Regions from separate parts of the Salegentibacter sp. BDJ18 genome, predicted to be linked through region 1. Evidence: riboswitches for the same ligand, from Rfam matches in the RefSeq annotation. Region 1 holds a riboswitch; the other holds the start of a gene.
The links. Region 1 has a riboswitch for cobalamin ahead of J0871_RS13465 (TonB-dependent receptor). Riboswitches for the same ligand answer to the same signal wherever they lie in the genome.
Positions count from the first base shown of each region.

Region 2: it holds a riboswitch for cobalamin, as region 1 does, so the genes downstream of both, J0871_RS13750 (ribonucleotide-diphosphate reductase subunit beta) here and J0871_RS13465 (TonB-dependent receptor) in region 1, are expected to answer to the same signal.

Region 1 is NZ_JAFLQX010000023.1:254,610-261,665, reverse strand. It holds gene J0871_RS13475 (hypothetical protein) at 1-53, opposite strand, end outside; gene J0871_RS13470 (ABC transporter substrate-binding protein) at 93-1,247, opposite strand; cobalamin riboswitch at 1,435-1,720, shown strand; gene J0871_RS13465 (TonB-dependent receptor) at 1,754-3,595, shown strand; gene J0871_RS13460 (DUF5074 domain-containing protein) at 3,682-4,773, shown strand; gene J0871_RS13455 (S41 family peptidase) at 4,863-6,347, opposite strand; gene J0871_RS13450 (sigma-70 family RNA polymerase sigma factor) at 6,468-6,983, shown strand; gene J0871_RS13445 (hypothetical protein) at 6,964-7,056, shown strand, end outside.
Region 2 is NZ_JAFLQX010000024.1:4,889-11,944, reverse strand. It holds gene J0871_RS13755 (ribonucleoside-diphosphate reductase subunit alpha) at 1-1,601, opposite strand, end outside; gene J0871_RS13750 (ribonucleotide-diphosphate reductase subunit beta) at 1,644-2,618, opposite strand; cobalamin riboswitch at 2,737-2,869, opposite strand; gene J0871_RS13745 (hypothetical protein) at 3,053-3,277, shown strand; gene acs (acetate--CoA ligase) at 3,551-5,458, shown strand; gene J0871_RS13735 (3'-5' exonuclease) at 5,533-6,195, opposite strand; gene J0871_RS13730 (DUF294 nucleotidyltransferase-like domain-containing protein) at 6,195-7,056, opposite strand, start outside.

The sequences.
Region 1 (7,056 bases):
TTCTCAGATTCTTTAAAAACGGATTCTTTGATATTTACAGCGATAGTTTTCATTTTCAGTAGTTTATAATAAAGATAAAAATTTTAAATAATTTATTCTTCCAAAGCCTTAAAAAACATGTTTTCATAATCTCCCAGCAACTCTGGATGAAAAATGGATACCAGGTCTTTTAATACCAAATCTGGACGTTGCGGGCCTAATTCAAAATAAAGTACACCTCCTGTTTCTCCTTTGGTTAGGCTTACGCTGTAGACATTTTTATTCTGTACGGCTTCAAACTGTTCATAATGCTGAGATTCTTTTAAAAGTTGGGTGTAAGACGTGTATTGTCCCGCACTAATCCAATAATCGGCATCCTGGGCTTTGTCTAACACATTTTCAAAAGATAAAGCCATACTTCCATTCCCTTTAGTCTCGGCATAGACATAATTTGCATTGGCATCTTTAATAAATTGGGCTTGCCACGAATTTCCGTGGGGTAAATACCACTGGTCTTTATACATAGCGCCGCTTAATACTTTAGGCGTTTCTGCTGCCGACTTTGCTAATTCTTTGGCTTCAGTATAATCGGTTTCTATTTTATTAAAAATCTTTTCAGCTTCGTCTAATTTATCATAAAAAACACCAAAGAATTTAATCCATTCCGCCTTTCCCAGCGGAGTTTTTTCAGTCCAGTCCCCATTGTACATCACCGGAATTCCGGTTTTTTGAATGGTTTCAAATGTTTTATTGTTTCCATCAATTGCAAAACCAATCACCACTTCTGGATCCAGATCAATAAGAACTTCGGTATTTATATTTTCATTTTTCCCCAGCTCTTTAATTTTTCCTGCATTAATCAATTTCCTGGTTTTTTCTGAAGAAATATAATCGAGACCTGGAAATCCTTTTAAGCTGTTTTCTTCATTTAAAGCTTCCAAGGCGGGAATATGCGTGGTAGAAGTCACCACCATTTTTTCTATCGGAATTTGAACTTTTTGGTCATAATCTAAACCGGAAGGAATTTCAGTATTTTCTTTAGTTAATAAATAGGTGAAAGCTTTATCGGCATCGGGCCAGGCGGTTTCTATTTTTAAAATATAATAATTTCCAAAATCACTGATGCTGAAATTGGTAGCATGTTTTAACTCAACTGAATTTTGAGGTATTTCTGAACCATTATTTTTATCTTTTTGCTCGCTTTTACAAGCGGAAAATACTAGGAAAAGGAGTAGAAGATTAAGTGCTTTTAGAGTCTTTATTTTCATTTTATGGTAGTTTAAAGGAATTGAATTTATATAATGCTATCTTCATTTTAGCCCCCGAATACATTACGGGGCAAGCTCTGAAACAAGTTCAGGATGACGAAAATTTTTATATAGAATATTTATAATAGGAATTTTCAAAAGTAAGATTATTTAGAATTTAATGGTCGCAACTAAAATAAATGTTTAATTTCGCATTGAAATTTTTGGTTCGGATGTGTTTTTTCACGCCGATTAAAAGGGAATCAGGAAAAGTACGATTTTGGAAGTACAAAATATGAAGCGCGAAGTTTTTCTTCGTATTTCAAACTTCTACCATCTAACTTTATTAAGCCTGAGCTGTTCCCGCAACTGTAAGCTAAGTCCCGCAAGGGATGCTTGTTGTTATCACTTCAAAAACCACTGTTCTTATTTGGAATGGGAAGGTAAACAACAAGACGCGAGCCAGGAGACCTGCCAAAATATAACCAATAAATTCTTAGACTTTCGGGATAAAAGTCAGAGGGCAGATGAAAAAAACGCGATTTTATATTCTATTCCTTGGCCTGCTATGCAGTTTGCCTGTATTTGCTCAAAACGATACAATTAACGTTTTAGACGAAGTATTTTTGACAGATACCAAGCTGAAAGACTTTTCTACCGGCCAGCAGGTTACCGTTTTAAACGATTCAGTTTTAAAGAAAAACAGGGCGCTGCTTACTTCAGCATTAAATTTCAACACCAATATCTATTTTAAAGAAAATGGACTGGGTATGGTTTCTTCGCCATCTTTTCGCGGAACAACAGCCTCACAAACAGCGGTATTGTGGAATGGGATTAATATAAATTCACAATTTAACGGCCAAACCGATTTTAATGCTTTAAACGCAGGCGGATTTGATAATATTAGCGTTCGTGGTGGCGGCGGAAGTGTAGTTTATGGTACCGGAGCCATTGGAGGAACTGTTCATTTAAATACCAATCTTGATTTTACCGGAAAAACAAAGCAGGATATTTTCTTTCAATATGGCAGTTTTAATACCCTGGATGCCCGGTATAAAATAAAGACTTCAGGAAAAAAATGGAGTTTAAGTCTTGCTGCGGCAAGAAATTCATCAGTTAATGATTATGAATGGCCCATTGAAGGCAGAAAGAACGAGAATGGTGAATTCTACAATAGCAATTTAAATCTTGGTTTCGCGTATCGGTTAAATGAAAAAAACACGTTAAAATTTTATAGTGAAATTTTTGATGGGGAGCGGCATTTCTCCCTGGTTCGCCCATCAGAAACCAAAACAAAATACCAGAATTTTGATACCCGAAATTTATTGGAATGGGTAGGAGAGTTTGGTGATTTTATTTCGGTTGCAAGGTTAGCTCATCTAAATGAAAATTATAAGTTCTACGGGAATATTACTGAAAATCAATCTTCATCTGGCAAAGCGCAAACCTTGATTGGCAAATACGATTTAAATTATTCAATTTCAAAAACTTTAGAGCTAAATGCCGTACTCACCAATACGTACACAGATGGTAGCGGCTCTGGAATTACCGAAAATACCCGAAATATATTTTCTTCGGCATTCTTAATGAAGCATAGGCCATTTCAAAAATTTCAATATGAATTGGGAATCAGAAAAGAAATAACCGAAAATTATGAAAGTCCGTTACTGTTTTCTGCAGGAACACATTATGATTTTACCGATTTCTATAGTCTAAAAATGAATATTTCCAGGAATTTTAGAATTCCCACTTACAACGATCTTTACTGGGCCGGTGCCGGTAATCTTAATTTACGCCCCGAAACTTCTAACCAGGTTGAGCTTGGAAACCATTTTAAACATAGAAACCTGAAGTTTAGCCTTACCGGATATTATATTAAAATTGATGATATGATACGCTGGTTGCCTTCCAGTAATAATATTTGGCGCCCAAGAAATGAAGAAAAGGTAGAAACCTACGGTATTGAGGTGTTGGCAGGCTGGGAAAAAGAGATTTTTAAAGATCACCAAATTAGCGCCTCTGGTACTTATGCCTATACGGTTTCAGAAAATATGAATACGGGATACCAGCTTATTTATGTACCGTTTCATAAAGCTACGGGTTCGCTTACCTATGCTTTTAAAGATTTCAGTATAGATTACCAGCTTTTATATAATGGCGAGGTTTTTACCCGATCTGATAATAATTCGCGCTATAATATGGATGCTTATACGGTTTCAAACCTTGGAATTTCATATGATTTTGGAACAACAAATACTTACAAGATTGGAGCCAGGGTGCTCAATATTGTAAATGAAGAATATCAAAGTGTAGAAAACCGGTGGATGCCCGGCAGAAATTTTAATATATACCTAAACCTTAATTTTTAACCAGCATGATGCTGGAAGCAAATATTTTTTAAATCAGATTATTTTAAACTCTTTATTTGCTCCGCTCTTTGCTAAAATTCTAACCAATGAAAAGAATCAGTAAATTATTAACTATGGCCATTTTGAGTGGCTTTTTTTTGAATTCCTGTAGCAGCGATGATGATAATATTGACCCTGAAATAGAGCAACCTGAAAGCACCTATGCAGATGGATTGTTTGTGCTTAATGAAGGTGGTTTCGGTAACAATAATAGTTCAATATCATATATTGATAATGATTTTTCTATTCTAGAATCCGATATATTTTCTACAGTAAATGGTTCTTCTCTGGGAGATACAGGGCAGAGTCTCACATTTGATGATAATTATGCATATATCGTTATGAATGTTTCCAATATAGTTCAAATTGTTGATCGCTATACTTTTGAGCACATTCATACAATTGAGGAGGGATTAAGTAATCCACGGTATCTTACTTTGGTAGACGAGAAGATATATGTCACCAATTGGGGAGATGCCTCTAATGATACAGATGATTATATCGCTATATATAATGCAAGTACCTATGAATCTACAGGAACAATTAGTGTAGGAGAAGGGCCTGAAAAGATTATTAATGATAATAATAAGCTATTTGTAGCTTTACAGGGCGGCTATAATTATAATGATAAGATTGTGATTATAGATCCTATTTCCAATATTGTGGAAGTAAGTATAGAAATTGGTGATGCTCCTAATTCAATAGAGATATCAGATGGCTTCTTGTGGGTAATGTCTGGAGGAGTACCCGGTTATGCTCAAGGAGTTGGTGAAACAGCTGGCAGTATTTCTAAAATCAACTTATCAAATAATGAAATAACAGAAGAGTTGATTTTTCCAAATACCACAGATCATCCTTCAAATTTTGAAATTGAAGATGATACTATTTATTATACTCTCAATGGATCTGTTTACTCTATGGAAGAATCGGCCACAGAGTTACCTGAGGAGAGTCTTTTTGCTTTTACTGATATTACTTCTTTTTACGGATTTGAAATCGAGGATGGATATTTATATACTGGCGATGCAGGAGATTATAGCTCAAATGGTGTGGTAAGAATATATAATTTTGAAGGAGAAATAATTTCACAATTTGATTCCGGAGGCGTAAGCCCAAACGGTTTCTACTTTAACGATTAAAAACTGTTTTTCTGTTTATTTAAAATTGAATAAAAAAAGCCCCGTTTCAGTTGAGAAACGGGGCTTTTGCATTAAATATACTTTTAAAATTACTGCTTAAATTCAGCAGCTTTTTTCCTTATTTCTTCAGGAATTTCGTCTATATACATTCTTTGGTAATCTACATCGGTCTCTCCACTCTCACCAATTTTAGTAAATCTGGAATCGTAAGAAACAGCGGGAATAGCCATTCTGTTACCGGTAATATCGGCAAGAGCTGCAGCAAGAAGTGGTTCTTCTGGCTCACCTAATGGCAAAAGATTTACAATATCTTCTTCAGCTTCAATATCTGGTACTAAACCTTCTTCATAATATGCATCTTCATTCGCATTTTTAGATTCATAAATAAGTGGTTGAATTACGTATTTATGATTCGGATTTCGGTTTTGACGTAAAAAATTAGGAGAATCATACAAAGGAGCAGCCGCCTGGAATTTCCCAACTGTACCTTCCCCAACGTGAACTACTTCAATATAGGGAGCTAGACCATTCATTACTAATTCACTGGCAGAAGCTGTAGAACCTGTACCTATTATATATACTTTACTAAGTCCAAGGCTGTTTATCGCTTCTTCTGTTCTAATTTTATCGTTAAACCTATCTACCAACTCTTCTTCTGTAAATTGACTTTGTAACAGAGCGTTCCAGGTTTGTTTAGAGAAAATTTCGCCTTCAAACTGCCCGGTAATCATACTGGAAAGATCTACCGCACTTTCTACAGATCCACCTCCATTATATCTAAGATCTAAAACCAGTTCGTCTATACCTTCAGCTTTTAAATCTCCAAAAGCAGCATTTAGTTCATCATCAAAATCGGCGGTAAAACTATTATACATAATGTAGCCAACACTTATTCCATCTACTTCTACTACTTTAGATAAAAGAACCGGATTTTCGGTAATTTCTATTCTATTTAGTGCTATGGTTTCATCGGTATTACTAATAATATTATCGTTAATTTCAGCTACAGTAATTTCATAGCCATCTCTTCCTAAAAGAGATTGATAATTATCAAGGTTCATAGATTCCCCATCAATATCGGTAAAAAGAGTACCACGAGTAACGCCGGCTTCACCGGCAGGACTATTTGGTATTACATATCGCACATAGGCTAGAACCCCATCACTTCCAAATCTCACCAATCCATAATCCATACCAGTAGTAGTTTGAATTCCAGCTTGATTATTTTCCAAAATAGTATAATCATCTATAATAAAGCTAAAACGATCTTTTGGCGCAGGAACTTTTAATCCGTTATTAAAAAGATCTTCGGGAGAATCAAAACTAGCCAGCCATTCATTTTTATCGGCTTCAGAATCAAAATAATTCTCACCTAATTCTGGAACATCGGCTTCATATACATAGTAGATGCTCATTGCATCATATAAATAATTTTCGATTTCTAAATTAGGAGTTTCCCCGGGCTTATCACCTCCTGGTTCAACCGGGAAGCGTTCGTCATTGTCATCTTTGGAGCAACTGCTCAAGACTCCTGTAGCCAGGAATAAAAGTAAAATTAGTTTATTAATCTTCATAAAGTTAAGTTTGTTTTAGATTGCTAAAAATACCCACATTAAATTAAATTCAAAATCCTATTGTAACAAATATTACCGCTAATCGTTTTAAAGGTAAGAAGGTTATTAAACCAACCATACATGAAACAACAAGCCTTCCTGGAAAAAATTAACCCGGTGAAAGATAAAATGTACCGGCTTGCATTGAGACTGCTTATTTCTAAAGAAGCTGCCGAAGATGCTACCCAGGAAGTAATCTATAAACTATGGGCTCGCAAAGACAAACTCAAGGATTATACCAATGTTGAAGCTTTTGCAATGACTACAACAAAAAACTATTGTTTAGATGAATTAAAAGCTAAAAAGAATAATAATTTAAGAATTGTTCATCAGAATTATGAAAATAATTCAATTTCGCTCCAAAGAGAACTGGAGGTTAAAGATGAAATACTGTGGATAAACCAAATTTTAAATGAGTTGCCAGAACAGCAAAAAATTGTTTTTCAGCTTAGGGATATTGAGCAACTGGAATTTGACGAGATTATTGAAATTACTAAAATGAAGGCTACAGCCATTAGGGTAGCCTTATCTAGAGCTAGAAAAAAAATAAGAGAAAGCTTAACAAACAAGCATAATTATGGAATTACAAAAAATTAGAGAATTACTGGAAAAATATGATGCCGGTGAAACATCTCTGGCTGAAGAAAATATACTTCGGGAATATTTTCAA
Region 2 (7,056 bases), on a different contig from region 1:
AGTGTTTTCACACCCAGTTGCCAGGCTTCTATCATTAACTTATTTACTTCCCGAACCGGAAGGTCTGAAGGAATATTCAAATTTAAACTTTGCGCCTGGTCTATATATTTTTGCCTCACTGAAGCCTGTTGTATAATCTCTAACTGACTTATCTCTTTAAAGGTTTTAAAAACCATTCGCTCTTCATCACTCAATTCTTTTAAATGCTGTACGCTTCCGTGGTTTAGCATAATACTTCGCCAGGTTTCTTCAGTATCTAATCCTTTTTCCTGGAGCAATTCCTTTAAATATTTATTCTTCCGCATAAAATTACCTTTCGCCAATCCGGCTTTATAATAATTACTGCTAAAAGGTTCAATTCCCGGTGAGGCCTGGCCTAAAATTGCAGAAGAAGAGGTAGTAGGCGCAACGGCCATTAAAGTAGTATTTCTTAATCCGTAGCCTTTTAAAACCTCGGGTTCGCCATAGATATTAGCTAATTCTTTACTTGCCTTTGTAGCTTTCTCATTAATTTCTTTAAAAATGGAATTCGTTAAGCCTTTGGCTTTTAATCCTTCAAAAGGAATCCTGTTTTTCTGAAGATAAGAATGCCAACCCATCACACCCAATCCGAGCGCCCTATGTCTTTTTGCAAATTTATTAGCCGGAGTGAGGTAATAATTATCCTCGGTTTTGGCGATAAATTCCTGTAAAACAGCATCAAGAAAATAGATAGCCAGTTTTACGGCTTCAGTATCTTTCCATTCGTCGTAAAGTTCCAAATTCATTGAAGAGAGACAGCAAATAAAAGACTCTTCCTCGGTTGAGGGTAGAGCGATTTCTGAACATAGATTGCTGGAATTTATAACATAGTTCTTATCCTTATAAACCTGTGGTTTATATCGGTTAATATTGTCTTTAAAGAAAATATAAGGCAAACCTTTTTGCTGCCTGCTTTCCAAAACTTTAGCCCATATTTCTCGTTTTTCCCGGTCTCCATCTATCATTTCCTGCATCCAGTAATCGGGAACACTCACACCATAAAATAAATTCTGAATAGGGTTTCCAATATTTTTTATCTCCAGAAACTCCTTAATATCGGGGTGGTCAATATCGAGGTAAGCTGCGAAAGCTCCCCGGCGCACACCGCCCTGGGAAATCGTATCCATGGCGGTATCAAAAAGCTTCATAAAACTGGTTGCTCCGCTACTTTTACCGTTATCGGTAACCGCGCTGCCACGACCTCTTAATTCTCCAAAATACCCGGAAGTTCCGCCACCAATCTTGGTTTGCATAATTACCTCACCCAGTTTGTGGGTAATTCCTTCAATATTATCAGGTACGTAGACATTGAAACAGGAAATTGGTAATCCGCGTTCGGTACCCATATTGGCCCAAATTGGCGAACTTAAACTCATCCAGCCACGCTCTATCATTTCTATAAAAGCTTCAGCAAGTTCTGGTTTGTAGAGTCTTTTTGCAGCTGCATTTGCAACTCTTTCTATAGCAGATTTTGTGGTTTCTCCTTTTAATAAGTAGCCGCGGTTAAGTATTTGCTGACTTTCTTCATTAAGCCACCATAGGCGTTCCTGTTGCGTTTCTTTAATTATTGTTTCTGGCATTTTGCTGGATTTTAAGTTGAAAATAGTTCTGCGGATTATTGTTTAAAAAAGATCATCGGCAGTGATGCTTTTATCGTGTTTGGTATAATCTACCGGGCGCTTGGCAAAAAAGTCGTCTAAACTATTGGCGAAAACTTCTTCTTCAAACCATAACATGGCTTTGTAATCATACTCTGAGACAAAGTAGATCTTTTCCAAACCAATTTTTTCAAGGCTATCGTCTACACGATACTTCATAAAATTCAGCAGGTCTTCTTTTTTACATTGTTCCACAGCGCCATCAGCAAAGATCCAGTCCAGGATTTCAGATTCCACTTCTATAGAGTGAGCAATGATTTCTCTAATTTGAGTTTTGGTTTCCTCGTTGAAGAATTCTGGAAATTCTTTTTTAATCTGGTTTACAATATAAATTCCGGCGTTGGCGTGAATTTGTTCGTCTACAGATGTCCACGCAATTATATTACTCACATTTTTCATCACGCCTTTAAAGCGACTAAACGAAAGAATAATAGCAAATTGACTAAATAGAGATACGTTTTCAATTAAAATAGAGAATAAAATAAGGGAAAACACGTATTTCTTTTCATTTGAAGATTTTGTATTTGCTAAAGCTTCAGAAAGATAAGCCACCCTTTTTTTGATAACAGGAGTTTCTATTAATTTCTCGAACTCGTTGTTATAACCTAAAACTTCAAGCAAACGGGAATAAGCTTCCGAATGCCTGAATTCACATTCAGCAAAAGTACTTCCCAGGCCGTTAAATTCCGGTTTTGGAAGGTGTTGATATAAATCTCCCCAGAAAGATTTGACGGCTACTTCAATCTGTGCGATGGCAAGCAGGCTCTTTTTAATCACCTGTTTTTCATTTTCACTAAGATGAGAATGAAAATCTTGTACATCGGCGGTGAAGTCTACTTCAGAATGTACCCAGAATGATCGATTTATTGCTTCGGTAAACTGAAGAATTTCGGGATATTCGAAAGGTTTATAATTTACCCGTTTTTGAAAAATACTCATATCACTTTTGTTTTAGTTTAAAATCAAAAGCATAAAAGCAAATAGGTGTCTTTGGAAAAGAGAAGAGCGGGAAGGCCGCAAAAATATTATCCTGGACATTTTACTTTTTATGCGAAAGCAAAAGTCAGCCCGGTTGGGAAGGTGATCTGGCTTGTAGAAAAATCTACTTTACAGTTGCGCAACAGCTCATGATTCTCACATGATTCCCCTTGTTTATTACAAAAAGTAATACCCGCCGGTATGATTTTACAAAAGTAAAGTTATAAGGAAATTGCGGTGGTTTTATAAAAACAGTTTTGAGTTATAAACATAGTTTTTCACAAGTTAAAGTTTCGGTAAAAAGAAGAGCCCATAGAAAGTAGTGAGGTTGCAGGCATAGTCTTTGCTTAGTGAAGGTTGCAGTATTTGCTAATCAATCGAAAAAAAATGTAAAAATGAGACTTATAAATTTACAGCGCACCGATGATGCATATGTTGCGAAAGCTGAAATTACTTTAAAGGCTTTTGGAGTCGCTTTGGGGCAGAAATCTAAGATCTATATCAAGAAACAGTCTGAAAATGAATGGAGAGAGAAAAAAACAAATAAAAAAGTCTCTTCCAGGGAAGCCACTCATTTAAATAAATGGTTAAGCGACCATCAAAAATTTGTAGAGCATTAATCTTTTTGCCTTTTCAAAAGGTCTTCTATATTAAAAAATCAATTTTACTTTTCTTTATTTTGAAATTAAAAATCAAACAAGCGCTTTACTGAGTTTGCTTCTAATTTTTATACAAAAAATTCTATTCTATTAAACTTCCCGTAAAAACTTCAAAAAGCCCAATATTAACGGGATTTGGGTATTTGGTTTCCGAAGGTTTTTATAAATTGCAGGAAAGATATTTTATATTTTTCATTATTAACCCACATAACCATCAACATATTTATTTAAGTTATGAGTAATTATCATATTAAGAATTTAGAGGAATATTTTCAAGTTTATAGAAAATCGGTAAGAGATCCACAAAACTTCTGGGAAGAGATAGCTGAAGAACATTTTTCCTGGCAAAAAAAATGGGATAATGTACTAAGCTGGGATTTTAATAAACCTGAAGTAAAATGGTTTGAAAATGCTAAACTTAACATTACCGAAAATTGCATAGATCGTTACCTTTTTAATAGATCTGACAAAACGGCAATTATTTGGGAGCCTAACGATCCTGAAGAAGAAGCACAACATATCTCTTATGGTGAACTTCACAAAAAGGTAAACAAATTTGCAAATGTTTTAAAAGCTAAAGGAATTGAAAAGGGCGATAGAGTTTGTATTTACTTACCAATGATTCCTGAACTTGCCGTAGCAATGCTGGCTTGCGCAAGAATTGGTGCGATACACTCTGTAGTCTTTGCCGGTTTTTCTTCAAAAGCTCTCGCTACCAGGACCAATGATGCAGATTGTAAAATGCTAATTACTTCTGATGGTTCTTACCGTGGCAACAAAACAATAGATCTTAAAGGAATTGTAGATAAAGCGCTGGAAGAATGTCCCGGCGTTGAAAATGTTTTAGTAGCTAAACGCCTGGATTCTGATATTGAAATGAAAGAAGGCCGGGATGAATGGCTTCAACCCTTATTAGATGAAGCATCAGATGAATGTGTAGCAGAAACTATGGATGCAGAAGATCCTTTATTTATTTTATACACTTCTGGCTCTACCGGGAAACCAAAGGGAATGTTACATACCACAGCCGGTTACATGGTTTACACGGCTTATACTTTCAAAAATGTTTTTCAGTATAAAGAAGACGATGTGTATTGGTGTACGGCCGATATTGGCTGGATTACCGGTCATTCTTATATTTTATATGGTCCACTCGCAAACGGCGCAACTACCGTAATGTTCGAGGGTGTTCCTTCTTATCCCGATGCCGGAAGATTTTGGGATGTGGTAGAAAAACATAAGGTGAATCAATTTTACACTGCACCAACAGCAATTAGATCTTTAGCCAAAAGAAATATTGAATTTGTAGAAAGCCACGATCTTTCTTCTTTAAAAGTGCTTGGAACTGTTGGCGAACCTATTAATGAGGAAGCCTGGCACTGGTATAATGATAATGTGGGAAAAAATAAAAGCCCAATTGTAGATACCTGGTGGCAAACCGAAACCGGCGGAATTATGATTACCCCAATTCCTTATGTAACTCCGGTAAAACCAACTTATGCAACTTTGCCTTTTCCGGGAGTTCAACCGGCTTTAATGGATGAAAACGGAAATGAATTAAAAGGAAATCAAGTAGACGGGAGATTATGTATTAAATACCCGTGGCCAGGGATGGCCAGAACAGTTTGGAGAGATCATGAACGTTATAAGACAACTTATTTCTCTACGTTTGAAAATATGTATTTTACCGGTGATGGTGCTTTAAGGGATGAAGTTGGTTATTATAGAATTACTGGTAGAGTAGACGATGTTATTATAGTTTCAGGACATAATTTAGGTACGGCACCTATTGAAGATGCTATAGACGAGCATCCAGCGGTTGCTGAAACTGCCGTGGTTGGGTTCCCACACGAAGTAAAAGGAAACGCACTTTATGCATTTGTTACTTTAAAAGAGGTAGGAGAGTCCAGGAATCAGGATAACCTTAGAAAAGAAATTCTTCAACAAATAGTAGATAAGGTGGGCCCAATTGCCAAACCTGAAAAAATACAGTTTGTTAGCGGACTACCAAAAACTCGTAGTGGCAAAATTATGAGAAGAATTCTAAGAAAAATTGCATCAAATCAAACCGAAGATCTAGGAGATACTTCAACATTATTAAATCCAGAAGTTGTAGAGAAAATTATGAAAAATTCTTTATAAGAATTACTCTCAAATTTCAAGAATTTTTAAAATACCAGACCTCACAGGTTTTCAAATCTGTGAGGTTTTTTTTCTTAAATCCGAAATAATTTTTTAAGATTCAGTTTTCTATCGGTATTTAATTTACCAAGTATAGTAAGAAAAGCCAGGGCTGTAATAAAAGCATCCCCGGCCGCGGTGTGACGGTCTTTAGTGTCTATATTATATGTTTCAGCAATTTCGTCTAACGAATAACTTTTTTCACGGTTAATAAGATTTGAAATTATTCGGGTTCCGCGATATAAATTCACCGTATCCAGAACTTTATTTTTCAGCCTGGGTAATCCCATTCGGGATAAAGCTTCATTAATCATCCCCACATCAAAACCTGCGTGATGAGCCACTAGAACCGAATTCCCAATATATTTTAAAAATGCTTTTACCGCTTCTTCTTCTGAAAGTGTTTCAATTCTTTCATTTTGAATGATCCCATGAATTTTCACCGTTTTAGGATTAAAAGTTTCCTGTAAAATATACTCTTCAAATCCGTCAGCAATATTTATAGATTTATTTTCAATACCCACAGCACCAATAGAGAGCATTCTGTCTTTTTTTATATCGAAGCCAGTGGTCTCAGTGTCAAAAACAACAAATCTAGTCTCGGCAATTTCTTCTGGAAGTTTTTCCTGAAATTTTGCTTCATAGTCCTTCCAAAAATCTGGGAGATTTTCAGGTTTCTTTTTAAATAAATTCAGCATTAGATATAAGGAGTTACTTCAAAACGGTATTTTATTAATTCCTGCATCTGCCTAATACTTTTAAAACAACGTTTCAGTTTAATTTTTTCTTCTTTACTTAAACTTTCCAAATCAATAAATCTACCGCTATTTCTATTTTCCAAACCGTGCTGGGTTCTAAATTTTAGTAAAACCTTAGAAGCATAAGCACAGGCCAGGAAAAGCTCTTTGTTATTAGGTTCCAGCTGCGCCAGTTTTTCAAAGCGTTCTGCAGTATTGCTAATATTTTTAACCTGGTGGTATAAAATAAGGAGTCTGCCAGCATCAGTCAATGGCGTAATGCCACGTTTTTTAATATCAAAGAAATCTTTATTTTCCCCTCCTTCTTCTAATAAAAACTGCCTGAAAAAACCAAGGGGAGAAGGATTTCTTAAAGTTGTAGCTCCCATCACCGCATAAAATTTCCTATTGTCTTTGGTGAGGCTAAAAATATGATCGGCCAGCGCATTAGATAAATTTACATTTCCGTAAGAAATATCAAAATCGAAAAATATTGAACAAAGTAAAATTTCATCGTTTCCCGGGTCTATAATCCAATTGGTAAACTGGTCTTTCCATTCACTTAAACTAAGGCAATATTTTGGGTTTTTCGCCATCATTTCAGCGGGGCAAAATTCGTAACCTATAATATTGAGTCGTTTGTTTACCTTTCTGGCCAATTCCAAAAAATAGGCCCGGGTTTCTTCCAGTTTTTCTTGCGGAACATCTTCAAAAATAAGTGCGTTGTCCTGGTCGGTTTGTAAAAGTTGTTCTTTTCGGCCCTGGCTTCCCAGAGAAATCCACGTAAAATCGCAGGGCGGGGGAGTAGGTAGTTTTTTAATA